One region of the Streptomyces sp. NBC_00988 genome, then DNA from elsewhere that is predicted to be linked to it. Evidence: riboswitches for the same ligand, from Rfam matches in the RefSeq annotation. Region 1 holds a riboswitch; each other region holds the start of a gene.

Region 1 (3,198 bases):
GGTCACGAGCTCCCGTACGGCCGTGATGAACCGCTCGACGTGCTCGTCCGGAGTGCCCGCGCCGAAGCTCACGCGGATGGCGTTGAGGGACTTCTCGCCCGGGGCCGCCTCGGGGGCGCCGCACTCGCCCTGGGTCTGGGGGTCGCTGCCCAGCAGGGTGCGGACCAGGGGGTGGGCGCAGAAGAGGCCGTCGCGGACGCCGATGCCGTACTCGGCGGAGAGCGCGGCGGCGAAGTGGGAGCTGTTCCAGCCGTCGACGACGAAGGAGATCACGCCCACCCTCGGGGCGTCGTCGCCGAACAAAGACAGCACGCGCACCTCCGGGACCTCGGCCAGGCCCGCCCGCACCTTCTCGATCAGGTGCTGCTCGCGGGCGACCAGGGTGTCGAAGCCCGCCTCCGTGAGCGCCTTGCAGGCCGACGCGATGGAGTAGGCGCCGATGACGTTCGGGGAGCCGGCCTCGTGGCGGGCCGCGCTGTCGTGCCACTCCACGTCCACTCCCCCGTCCTCGCGCCGCGTGACCTTGCGGCTGGCGCCGCCGCCCGCGAGGTAGGGGTCGGCCGCCTGGAGCCAGTCGGCGCGGCCGGCCAGGACGCCCGAGCCGAAGGGGGCGTAGAGCTTGTGGCCGGAGAAGGCGATCCAGTCGACGTCGAGGTCCTGGACGGACACCGGGTGGTGCGGGGCGAGTTGGGCGGCGTCCAGGACGATCCGGGCGCCGTGGGCGTGCGCCGCGGCCGCCAGCTCCCGTACCGGCCACAGCTCGCCGGTGACGTTCGAGGCGCCGGTGACGCAGACCAGGGCCGGGCCCTGGGGGTCGCGGGCGGCGAGGGCCTGCTCCAGGGTCTCAACGGCCTGGCCCGGGGTGCGCGGGGCGTTGAGGTAGGTGACCCGGGCGTTCTTCCAGGGGAGCAGGGACGCGTGGTGCTCGGTCTCGAAGACGAAGACCTGGCAGTCGGCCGGGAGGGCGGCGGCGAGGAGGTTCAGGGAGTCCGTCGTGGAGCGGGTGAAGATCAGCTGGTCGTCGGGGCGGCAGTCCAGGAACTCCTCGACCGTCCTGCGGGCGTTCTCGAACAGGTCCGTCGACAGCTGCGAGAGGTAGCCGGCGCCGCGGTGCACGCTGCCGTAGTACGGGGCGTAGGCCGCCACGTCGTCCCAGACGCGCTGGAGGGCGGGGGCGCTGGCCGCGTAGTCGAGCGCCGCGTAGGTGACTTCGCCGCCCGTGACGAGCGGGACGGTGACATCCCGGCCGAGAACGGGCAGCTGGGCACAAATGGTCTGAGCGGCGGCAACGGTGGAGACAGACATGGCGAACTCCCGTGAGAGGCAGGCGAATTCACTGCGCGAGCGGACACGGCTTCGGCGCAGGAAAGGGTGAAAGGGGATGTGCGGAGTGGGGGCTTCGCGCCCTATCGCATTCGCTTGCTCACAGAGAGCTCCCTCGATGACCAGGACCCCTGGTGTCTTTCGAGGGGCCCGCGCTTGCCGCAGACCTCGCTGCCCACGGCCTGGTCTTCACCCGGGGCACCCCGCCACGGACGGAGGGTTGCCGGACAGTCGGCCGGGGCCTCATGACTGTCACTCATGACCTGGTCAGAAAACCTACGCGAGGTGATCGTCGTCCCGCAACCCGTGTCCGGATCGCGGGACGACGACCGCCGTACCGCTATGCGTTGCTGGCGGCCGCCCAGCGCTCCAGCGTGCGCTTGGCCGCCCCCGAGTCGACCGACTCCCGAGCCTTCTCCATCCCGGCCCGGATCCGGTCCACCAGCGGCCCGTCCCCGGCCTCAAGCGCCACCAGGGCAGCCGCCGAGTTCAGGAGTACGGCGTCCCGTACGGGGCCGGTCTCGCCGTCCAGGAGACGGCGGGCGACGCCGGCGTTGTACTCGGGGTCGGCGCCGCGCAGGGCTTCCACGGGGACCAGTTCGAGGCCGACGTCCCTCGGGTCGAAGGCCTCCTCGGTGACCTTGCCGTCGCGGACGATCCACACCCGGGAGGTGGCCGTGGTCGTCAGCTCGTCGAGGCCGTCGTCGCCGCGGAACACCAGCGCGGAGGAGCCGCGTTCGGCAAGCACGCCGGCGATGAGCCCGGCCATGCGGGTGTCGAAGCAGCCGACCGCCGACGAGGTGACCCTGGCCGGGTTGGTCAGCGGACCGAGGAGGTTGAACGCGGTCGGCACCCCCAGGTCCCGCCGGACCGCGCCCGCGAACCGCATCGTGGGGTGGAACTTCGCCGCGAAGCAGAACGTGATCCCGGCCTCCTCCACCACCTGCGCGACCCGCTCGGGCGACAGCTCCAGGTTGATGCCGAGCCGCTCCAGCACGTCGGAGGAACCGCTCGCCGAGGACGAGGCGCGGTTGCCGTGCTTGACGACCCTCGCGCCGGTGCCCGCGATCACGATGGCGGACATCGTCGAGATGTTGACCGTCTTGGCCCGGTCGCCGCCCGTACCGACGATGTCGACGGCCGGCCCCGGGATGTCCAGCGGCTTCGCGTGGGCGTACATCGTCTCGACGAGGCCGTTGATCTCCTCGACGGTCTCGCCCTTGGCCCGCAGCGCCACCAGGAAGCCCGCGATCTGGGCGTCCGCCGCCTCACCGCTCATGATGCGGTCCATCGCCCACGCCGTGTCGGCGGTGCTCAGGTCCTGTCCGGCCAGCAGCGCGCTCAGTACGTCGGGCCAGGAACGGGCCGCCGCGGTGTCGCCTCCAGCGGGGGTCACAGCGCTCATACGGCCGCTCCTGAGTGTCGTAGAAACCTGGTTTCCCTATGCGTCCCCACCCTATCCAGCGCGGGGCACGGCGAAGGGCCCCGTCCGGTGTTCGGACGGGGCCCTTCGACTGTGGCGTGGCGACGCCTCAGCGATCAGTGGTGGCCGTGGCCGCTCGTGATCTCCTTGTACTCCTCGACGGTGGGCTTGGGGATCTGGGACTCCTCGCCGTAGTACGCCTCGCTCAGCTTGGCGCGCAGCTTCTGGGAACCCTTCACCTTGCGCTCGACGCCGTTGTCGTCGACGGTCGCGCCGATCGCGGCCGGCTCGTACTGCTCGTGCGCGGTGAGCGTGTGCAGCGCGTCCTGGCTGAGCGGCTCGTGGATCTCGACGAACTCACCGTGCGGCAGGCGCTTGATGATGCCCGACTCGCGGCCGTGCAGCACCTTGTCCCGGTCGCGGCGCTGGAGGCCGAGGCAGACCCGCTTGGT
Region 2 (3,198 bases), 7.9 Mb from region 1:
GGAGGATGAGGAGGAAGCGGACCAGCAGGTAGCGGGCGAGTCCGTACCCGCCAGCGCCGTCGGCGGGGCTGCCGACGACGCCGGGGGTCGTCTCCTGGGTCAGGGCGCTCACTTCGTCGACAGTCCTGCCCAGCGGAAGGTGTACGCGCTGGTCAGCGCGTCCGGCACACCGCCGACATCGGTGCGGGTGACGATCGCGGTGGACCCCTGGAGCAGCGGCAGCAGCGGCACCTGCGCGGCGGCCTTGTCCTGGGCCTGCTTGAGGAGTTCGGCGCGCTTGGCCGCGTCGGTCTCGGTCTCCTCCTTCTGGATCAGCGACCGTACGGCGGGGTCGTCGTAGCCGTTGGCGACCCAGCTGTTGGCCGAGTAGAAGGGCGAGAGGTAGTTGTCGGCGTCCAAGTAGTCGGCGTACCAGCCGAGTTGGTAGAGCGGGTAGAGGTGCTTGACGCGGTCCTTGCCGTACTGGGTCCACTCGGTGGACTGGAGGTTCACCTTGAACAGCCCCGTCGCTTCGAGCTGGGTCTTGACGAGCGCGTACTCGTCGGCCGAGGACGAGCCGTAATGGTCGCTGTTGTACTGGAGGTTGAGGGTGACGGGAGTGGTCACCTTCGCCGCCTTCAGCCGTGCGGCGGCCACTGTCTTGTCGGGGCCGCCCTTCTTGTCGCCGTAGAGCGACTTGAAGGAGTCGGTGGCGCCGGTGAGTCCGTCGGGCACCGAGCTGTACAGCGGCTGGTAGCTGTTCTTGTAGACCTGCTGGGCGAGTTGGGCCCGGTCGACGGAGTCGGCGACGGCCTGGCGGACGGCCAGCGCCTTGGTCTTGTCGGCGTCCTTGGTCTTGGTGCCGTAGGGCTGGGTCTGGAGGTCGAAGACGATGTAACGGATGCCGTTGCCGGAGCCGGTGTGGACCTTGATGTCCTTCTTCTTGGCCAGGTCGTCGAGGTCGGCGGTGGTGAGGGTGCGGTAGACGGCGTCGACGGTGCCCTGCTGGACGTCGAGCTTCAGGTTGCTGGCGTCGGTGTAGTACTTGAGCTGGATGTTCTTGGTCTTCGGGGTGCCCAACTGGCCGCCGTAGGCGCTGTTTTCGGTGAAGGAGACGAGCGAGTTCTTGTCGTAGTCAGTGACGCCGTACGGGCCGTTCCAGGGCTTGGCCGTGACGATGGCCTTGTCGTCGAGGATCTTGTCCGCGGGGAAGGTCTGTTCGTCGACGACGTAGCCGGCCGCGGTGGACAACACCTGGGGGAACAGAGTGTCGTTGGCGGACTTGAGGGTGAAGACGACCGTGGTCGGTGACGGGGCGGCGACCGAGGCGAGGTTGTACAGGAGCGACGAGGGGCCGTTCTCGTCGGCGATCTTCAGGGTCCGGTCGAAGCTGAACTTGACGTCGGAGGAGGTGAGTTGGTGACCGTTCGCGAACTTCAGGCCCTTCCTGAGCGTCACCGTGTATTGCTTGGGACCCGTCAGTTCGATGCCGGTGGCGAGGTCCGGGGAGACCTCGGTGGCGCCGTTCCTCACGCTGAGGAGGGTCGCGTAGACCTCGCTCTCGATGGTGCCGGAGCCCGCGTCCCAGGCGCCCGCCGGGTCGAGGCTGGTCACCTGGTCGGTGGTGCCGACGGTGATCGTCGGACCGCCGGAAGCAGCGGTGGTCCTGCTGCTGGTGCAGCCGGTGAGGGCGACCAGGAAGGCCGTGCCGAGGGACAGGGCGCCGAGGGGCCGAAGAGGTCTGTGGGTGCTGGAGTGTGCCATGGCTGGTCTCTGTCTCCGCATGGGTGGGTGCGCGAAAGGGGTGCGGCGGCAGGACATGCCGGGCGCGCGCTGTCGCGTGAAGGGTGAGGGTGGAGGTGCCGCGCGAGGAACGGGTCAGCTGTGACAGAGACAGCTGGAGACCAGCAGCAGATCCACATGACGCCGGGAGCACAGCACGAGGCCGGTTGCCACGTCGTCCTCCTAGGGGTGTCGCCGGCAACTGAGGCCGGTGGGAACGCACTTGCAGAACAGGAACATCCGCCGAGCCGTCACCTGGGGCACCCCACTGCGTCGAGGGTTGCCGTCCGGCCAGCCAGGGCTTGATCACCGGAACTCGTAGCTCGCGCTCACCGTAGATCGACTGTTCTTCCGGCGTCAAGACGCCCCCGGGCCTCGCACCGGTGCGAGGGGAAAGCACTCACCGCCGCGGCAGGAGCTGGAGTCGATCGAGGTGGTGGAGAAGGGAGTTGAGCGATTCCCGCGGTCGGTCCCCGGCGGTGTCGAGGGTGATGTGGTCACGGTTCCAGGGTTCTTAGTCCCGCCGGCGGACCTGCTGCCAGTCCGGAAGCGGCAGATCGGGAATGTCGACCGACCGGGATGTCACCCGCTGCCGATGCTCGGCCGGATCCGAGCAGATCACTTCGACCTCCACGACCGGAACGCCCGCCCGGGCCCCCACGTCGCGCCAGCTGTCGCGGGTGACGGCCAGCGGATTGACCGACTCCGCGATCACGGTGAGACCCTGCCGGAGGTGTTCCTCGGCCAGGGCGTACCCGACGACGTAGCCGGCCGGCCCGACGGGATGCCGCGCCAGGCCAGAGCGGACGAGGGCCTGCTCGATGGTGTCGACGCGCAGGTGTACCGCCCCGATGCGTGCGGCCAGGAGTCGGGACAGCGTGGTCTTCCCGGTGCCGGGGAGTCCGCCGATGACGACGAGGACGGCGTTCGACAGCACGCGGATCAGCGCAGCCGGGGCAGGAGTTGGTCTCCGACGCGGATGATCTCCTGTTTGTAGGGCGTGTCGGAGAGGACGAAGTGGGTGATGCCGAGCTTGCGGTAGTTGTCCAGCGCCGTGGCCACGGCGGCGGCGGAGCCGACCAGCCAGGTCGTCGCCGCTCCCCCGCCGCCGAACCTGCCCGGTGTGGTGTAGAGGCAGGTGTCGAGCACCTCGCCCCGGGCGGCGAGGTCGTAGAGCCGCTGCTGTCCGACGGCCGCCTTCCGGTTCCCCGTCCAGGTCAGCTCGTCACCTGGGCCGGCCGCCATGCGCGCGACCCTCTCCTGCGCCGCCCGCCACGCCTCCTCCGTGGTGTCGCGCACCACGGTGGTGATCCGCAGGCCGAATTCGAGTGGCCGGTGCCGACGGCCGACCTGGTCGCTCAACGCCCTGAGCCGGTCGACGCGTTCGGCGAGTCCGGCGAGGGGTTCGCCCCAGAAGAGCTGCACGTCCGCCTCGGC
Region 3 (3,198 bases), 6.5 Mb from region 1:
TACAGCGAGCAGACCGTCATCGCCTCCGGCTCCAGGGGCCAGGTCCGCCCGGTGTGGGCGATGCTCCACTACCACTACAACCGGCGCCTGTACCTCGACGACAAGTACATCTCCGCGATGGCCTACTCGGTCGCCCCCGAGGGCGGAGGGGGTGACTACGGCTCCACCAGCGGCGGCTACGACCAGCTCGGCTTCGGCACCCTGATGTACGCGAAGTAGCGGCCCGGCGCGTCCACGGGTCGGGCATCCGTGCCCGACCCGTGGACGCCCTCTTGACCCCGGGCGACGGCGGATCGACACTCCAGTAGGGAATCCTAGTGAACAGGTAGGGAAACAATGGGGCGCCTTGAGCCGGTCACCACCAGCCGCGTGGACCGTTCGCCTCTTCTGACCTCCCGCCGTCACATCGACCTGCTGCGGGTCTGCAGCGCGCTGAACCCCCCGCGCTGAGCCCCCGTCCTCCGCTCGACGACGCTTCCGCCGCGCGTACGTCCACGCGCCCGTACCCGGGGAGTCCCATGTCCAGCACGTCCAGCACGCCTCTCGCCGCCGTCCCCGCACCCCGCTCCGCCCCCACCTTCCGGGGCCGGATCGGCAGTGACGCGCGCAGCGGGCACTACGCCGTGCCGCGCCGCTACCGCCTCCATCTGTCCACCGCCTGCGCCGACGGCCTCCGCATCGCCGTCACGCACAGCCTGCTCGGCCTCGACGAGAGCTGTCCGGCCGTGTTCCTGTCCGCCGTACCCGACTGTCCGAGTGGTGGACACTCCGCGCTGCGCCCGCTCTACGAGGCGAGCGCGCACCGCTACTCAGGACCGGCCACCGCGCCGGTGCTCAGCGACGACTGGTCCGGCCGGATCGTCAGCACCCACGCTCCCGACATCATGCGCGACCTCGCCCGGCACTTCGGCGAGGGCGGACCCCAGCTGTACCCCTGCGGCGCCGAGTCGGAGATCGAGGCCGTCGAGCGGCTGTGCGCGGAAGGCATCGAGGACGCCGCGCAGCGCGCCGGTGCGGCCGGTGTCGAGCAGGAGGAGCGCGACGCGGCGGTCGGCCGACTGCTGGAGACGCTGGGTTCGCTGGACCGGTGGCTGGACGGCCGCGAGCACATGCTCCGCGACGAACTCACCGCCGCCGACGTCGAGTTGTGGGTGTCGCTGGTGCAGCTCGACACCGTGCACCGCAATCACCTGGACGCCGCCGCCGTGCAGCGCATCGCCGACCACCCCCACCTGTGGGCCTACGCCCGTCGGCTGGCCGCCCACCCGGCCTTCGGCACCCACCTCGACCTCGACGGCATCGCCCGCCGCCACCACGCCCGCTGCCGGGGCCTGGAGGCCGCCGGCGCGGCTGTCCAGATCCTGGACTGGGCGGCCCACGCGGCGGACGAAACAGGAGCTTGCCGCAGCTGAGCGCGGTCTGTGCCGTCCAGTTGATGGACAGCCATTGACATGCGTTCGGACAATTGTCTTAACTTGCGACCCAGAACGGTCATGAGTGTCAGCGACAAGCCCTGGCTTGCTGACCGGCAACCCTCGCACGCGGTGGGGTGCCCCAGGTGACGACCGGACCGGATGACGTTCGGTAAGCGCGAGGCCCCGCGGGGCCGGAACAGTGACAGGTGACGCCATGTACGCAGCTCCCAGGACGGCCACATGCCGCCCGCAGGGCTGCGTACTGTCGTACGCCAACCTGTTCGTCGCCGACCGCGCTGTCGATCTGCTCCGGGTCAGCAGCGCACTGTGTACCGCCTCGGGCCGCGCCCGCTGTCGGGCCTGACGACCAGTCGGCCGACGCACCTCTGACGCACACCCGATCCCGTCGGTGTGCCTGCCCCCTCCCCGCCCCCGGTCCCGTGCACCCGCGCGTGCCGTCCGCCGTCGCGCGTCCACCGCCACGGACCGGGGTCTGTGAACCTGCCGGAGCCCACCATGAGTGAACCCCCAGGCACCACCGTGTCCCTGGCCGACGCCCCGTCCACTGATGCACCGTCAAAACCCCTGACAGCACAGCGAGTTCAGCCGCTGCGCCGGCCCGGCCGGTGGATCGTCACCCTGGTCGTGCTGGTGCTGGTCGCCCAGTTCATCCACGGACTGGTCACCAACTCCTTCTACCAGTGGGACCGCTTCGGCTACTGGTTCCTGCGTCCGACGATCCTCGACGGACTCGTCATCACCCTCGAAGTGGCCGCACTGAGCGCGGTGTTGGGCCTCCTCGGCGGCATCCTGCTCGCCCTGGCCCGGCTCTCCAAGAGCCCGGTACTGCGCGCGGCGAGTTGGACCTACGTATGGGCCTTGCGCTCGATCCCGCTCATCGTGGTGCTGATCTTCCTCTACAACTTCAGCGCCCTCTACCAGACGCTCAGCATCGGCGTCCCCTTCGGCCCCGCCTTCTTCTCCTTCGACGAGTCGAAGCTCGCCACCGACATGGCCGTCGCCGTCGTCGGCCTCAGCCTCAACGAGGCGGCCTACGCGGCGGAAGTGGTCCGCGGCGGCATCCTCTCCGTCGACCAGGGCCAGCACGAGGCGGCCTCCGCCCTCGGCCTGCCCAAGGGCTACCAGTTCCGCAGAATCGTCTTCCCGCAGGCCCTGCGCTCCATCACCCCGAACTACGTCAACCAGCTGATCGGCCTGATCAAGAGCACCTCACTGGTCTTCTACGTCTCGCTGCTCGACCTGTTCGGCTCCGCGCAGACGATGGGCTCCACCTACCCCGGTGACATCGTGCCGCTGCTCCTGGTCGTCACCGTCTGGTACCTGATCCTCACCAGCGTCGTGTCCGTCATCCAGTTCTACGTCGAGCGGCACTACGCCCGGGGCGCCACCCGCTCCCTGCCGCCGACCCCGATCCAGAAACTCCGCACCGGTGTCACCGACCTGCGGGCCCGCATCCGCAGGGAGGCCGCCGTATGACCACCAACACCGTCGAACCGCTGGCGGACATCACACCCGCCGCCGTAGAGGTGCACGACGTGCACAAGTGGTACGGCGCGCACCGGGTGTTGGACGGCGTCGACCTGACCGTGCGGCCCGGCGAGGTCACCGTGATCCTCGGCCCGTCCGGCTCCGGGAAGTCCACGCTGCTGCGGGTCATCAACCACCTGGAGAAGCCCGAGATCGGCTACGTCAGCGTCAACGGCGAGCTGATCGGGGTGCGGCAACAGGGCGGCAGGCTCAAGGAGTTGAGCGAGCGGGCCAT
Region 4 (3,198 bases), 1.8 Mb from region 1:
ACAGAATTGCCCCCTCCGCTTCTCTCACGGAGGGGGCAATTCGATGAACTCTTGGTAATCGGCGTTACCGAGGGTAATTATCAGCCGCCGGCGACGGCCGGAATGATCGACACCCCGGCCCCGTCCGGAGTGGCCGTCTCCAGCCCCTGCTCGAACCGCACGTCGTCGTCGTTCACGTACACGTTGACGAACCGCCGCAGCTTGCCCTGATCGTCGAGCACGCGGGCGGAGATCCCGGTGTGGTTCTTCTCCAGGTCGCTGATGACCTCGGCGAGGGTGGCACCTTCGGCGGTCACTTCGGCCTGACCGCCGGTGTAGGTGCGCAGGATGGTGGGGATGCGGACGGAAACGCTCATGCTGATGACCTCCCGGTCAGGTGTGGCTTGTGGCTTTTGGGGGCGCCGAGGAACGACGCTAGGACGCGAGTCCAGCTTCCCTGAAGGACTCAAGGCTGGGCCGGATCGTCGCGGTGAGCCCCGTACCGGCCACCGCGTCCAGCGTCTTGAGACCGTCACCCGTGTTGAGGACCACCGTCGTCAGGGTCGGGTCCAGCAACCCGTTCTCGATCAGCTTCTTCGCCACACCGACGGTCACCCCGCCCGCGGTCTCCGCGAAGATCCCCTCGGTCCGGGCAAGCAACTTGATCGCGTCGACGACCTGCTCATCGTTGACGTCCTCGACAGCCCCGCCCGTACGCCGAGCGATGTCGAGGACATACGGCCCGTCCGCCGGGTTCCCGATCGCCAGCGACTTCGCGATCGTGTTCGGCTTCTGCGGCCGTACGACGTCATGCCCGGCCTTGTAGGCGACGGAAACCGGCGAACACCCTTCCGCCTGCGCCCCGAAGATCTTGTACGGCTTGTCCTCGACGAGCCCGAGCTTGATCAGCTCCTGGAGCCCCTTGTCGATCTTCGTGAGCTGCGACCCGGAGGCGATGGGAACCACGAGCTGGTCCGGAAGCCGCCACCCCAGCTGCTCGCAGATCTCGTAGGCGAGGGTCTTGGAGCCCTCCGCGTAGTACGGCCGGAGGTTGACGTTGACGAAGCCCCAGCCCTCGCCCGCCGGGTCACCGATCAGCTCGGAGCAGAAACGGTTCACGTCGTCGTAGTTGCCCTCGATGCCGACGAGCTCGCCGCCGTAGATCGCGGCCATGACGACCTTGCCCTGCTCCAGGTCGTGCGGGATGAACACGCAGGAGCGGAAGCCGGCCCGGGCCGCGGCGGCACCGACGGCGCCCGCGAGGTTGCCGGTGGAGGAGCAGGAGAGGGTGGTGAAGTTGAACGCGCGGGCGGCCTCGATGGCCTGCGCCACGACGCGGTCCTTGAAGGAGTGCGTCGGGTTGCCGGAGTCGTCCTTGACGAACAGCTTGCCCGCGTCGACGCCCAGTTCGCGGGCGAGGTTGTCGGCCTGGACGAGCTTGGTCCAGCCGGGGTTGATGTTCGGCTTGTCGGCCACGTCGGCGGGGACGGGCAGCAGGGGCGCGTACCGCCAGATGTTCGCGGGGCCCGCTTCGATCTGCTTGCGGAGCTCTTCGGTGTCGTAGGCCGAGAAGTCGTAGGCGATCTCCAGCGGGCCGAAACACTCCTCGCAGGCGAAGACCGGACCGAGCGGGACGCGGTGGCCGCACTCGCGGCAGGACAGCGCGGCGGCGGGGCCGAGATCAACGGCGTCTACGGAGTTCGTGGTGCTTGCAACAGTCTGCGCAGCCATGGAGGCGAGGCCCTTTCCTCATCTTCCTCACGACGCATTTCGCCATGAGACGGATTTGGCACCTTCCCGAGCCGGGAGCCTCGCCACAACAACGTGACAAGACCGGCTGGAGGGTTGCCGGGGCTTCAACGGGCCGTATCCCTCTGCCCCTCTGGATGAGCGGTGTTCAGTTGTGTATGCGGTTGTGTCACTTGCGTGAGCGTTGACGACCCCCGACATGCGATGGTCATCAGCGTTGTTCAAGACTGTAACCGAAGGCCAGGACAGTTGAGTGAGCCGTCCGAACCGCGAGACGGATCACCTACACAGGGTGATCGCCTCTCGCCGAGAGAACGCAGAGGAGCCGCGCAACGTGCTGAAGGAAGTCGAGCACTGGCTGAGCACCCGCTCCTGGTCCATGACCGACCGGCCGCTCCACAAGATTCTGGCCGCGAAGCACCGCACGGGCCAGTCGGTCTCCGTCGTGCTGCCCGCGCTCAACGAGGAAGCGACGGTCGGCGAGATCGTCGCGATCATCCGTCACGACCTCATGCAGCAGGTCCCGCTCGTCGACGAGATCGTCGTCGTCGACTCCGGGTCCACCGACCGCACCTCCGAGGTGGCCGCCGCGGCGGGCGCCCGGGTCGTGCACCGTGACGACATCCTGCCCCGCATCCCCGCCGTGCCCGGCAAGGGCGAGGTGCTGTGGCGCTCGCTGCTGGTGACGAGCGGCGACATCGTCGCGTTCATCGACGCGGACCTGAAGGAGTTCTCCTCGGACTTCGTCACCGGGATCGTGGGCCCGCTGCTCACCGACCCCGGCGTCGACCTCGTCAAGGCGATGTACGACCGCCCGCTCGGCGGCGCGGCCGGCCAGGGCGGACGCGTCACCGAGCTGATGGCCCGCCCGCTGCTGAACATGCACTGGCCGCAGCTGGCCGGTTTCGTGCAGCCGCTCGGCGGCGAGTACGCGGCCCGCCGCTCGCTGCTGGAGCAGCTGCCGTTCCCGGTCGGCTACGGCGTCGAGCTGGGCATGCTCGTGGACGCGCTGCACCTGGTGGGGCTGGACGCCCTCGCCCAGGTCGACGTCGGCGTGCGCAAGCACCGCCACCAGGACGGGCAGGCCCTGGGCCGGATGGCCGCGCAGATCTACCGCACGGCTCAGCTGCGACTGGCCCGCGGTCACCTCATCCGGCCGTCCCTCACGCAGTTCGAACGGGGCCCGGACGGCTTCGAGCCGCGCACGTACTCCGTGGACACGGAGGAACGCCCGCCGATGGCCGACATCACCGAGTACCAGTCACGCAAGGTCGCATAACCGCACAGTTACAGACGCTCACGGACGGTCGTATACGGACTCCTACGGTCCGCCGACGGCCGTCCGTACGTTTGAGCGTTTCCGGCCCGGGCTAGGTTGTGCCGTATGGCTTCTACGTCGTCCCCCTCGCCCGCGTCCGGTGCCGCTCAGGTGCTCGTCGCGTCCAATCGCGGCCCGGTCTCGTACGAGGT

Evidence for each region. Region 1 has a riboswitch for S-adenosylmethionine ahead of OG496_RS18205 (aminotransferase class V-fold PLP-dependent enzyme). Riboswitches for the same ligand answer to the same signal wherever they lie in the genome.
Region 2: it holds a riboswitch for S-adenosylmethionine, as region 1 does, so the genes downstream of both, OG496_RS53690 (ABC transporter substrate-binding protein) here and OG496_RS18205 (aminotransferase class V-fold PLP-dependent enzyme) in region 1, are expected to answer to the same signal.
Region 3: it holds a riboswitch for S-adenosylmethionine, as region 1 does, so the genes downstream of both, OG496_RS47435 (amino acid ABC transporter permease) here and OG496_RS18205 (aminotransferase class V-fold PLP-dependent enzyme) in region 1, are expected to answer to the same signal.
Region 4: it holds a riboswitch for S-adenosylmethionine, as region 1 does, so the genes downstream of both, thrC (threonine synthase) here and OG496_RS18205 (aminotransferase class V-fold PLP-dependent enzyme) in region 1, are expected to answer to the same signal.

What each region holds. Positions count from the first base shown of each region.
Region 1 covers NZ_CP108730.1:4,009,971-4,013,168, forward strand. The annotation lists gene OG496_RS18205 (aminotransferase class V-fold PLP-dependent enzyme) at 1-1,305, opposite strand, end outside; SAM riboswitch class IV at 1,471-1,587, opposite strand; gene trpD (anthranilate phosphoribosyltransferase) at 1,664-2,728, opposite strand; gene OG496_RS18215 (cytochrome bc complex cytochrome b subunit) at 2,863-3,198, opposite strand, start outside.
Region 2 covers NZ_CP108730.1:11,922,675-11,925,872, reverse strand. The annotation lists gene OG496_RS53695 (ABC transporter permease) at 1-112, opposite strand, end outside; gene OG496_RS53690 (ABC transporter substrate-binding protein) at 109-1,743, opposite strand; SAM riboswitch class IV at 1,976-2,085, opposite strand; partial or broken gene OG496_RS53685 (AAA family ATPase) at 2,162-2,698, opposite strand; gene OG496_RS53680 (LLM class flavin-dependent oxidoreductase) at 2,704-3,198, opposite strand, start outside.
Region 3 covers NZ_CP108730.1:10,503,005-10,506,202, forward strand. The annotation lists gene OG496_RS47420 (alginate lyase family protein) at 1-219, shown strand, start outside; gene OG496_RS47425 (putative leader peptide) at 337-450, shown strand; gene OG496_RS47430 (glutathione S-transferase C-terminal domain-containing protein) at 519-1,412, shown strand; SAM riboswitch class IV at 1,490-1,597, shown strand; gene OG496_RS47435 (amino acid ABC transporter permease) at 1,932-2,912, shown strand; gene OG496_RS47440 (amino acid ABC transporter ATP-binding protein) at 2,909-3,198, shown strand, end outside.
Region 4 covers NZ_CP108730.1:5,806,770-5,809,967, forward strand. The annotation lists gene OG496_RS26390 (MoaD/ThiS family protein) at 81-356, opposite strand; gene thrC (threonine synthase) at 415-1,710, opposite strand; SAM riboswitch class I at 1,726-1,872, opposite strand; gene OG496_RS26400 (glucosyl-3-phosphoglycerate synthase) at 2,063-3,007, shown strand; gene OG496_RS26405 (trehalose-6-phosphate synthase) at 3,113-3,198, shown strand, end outside.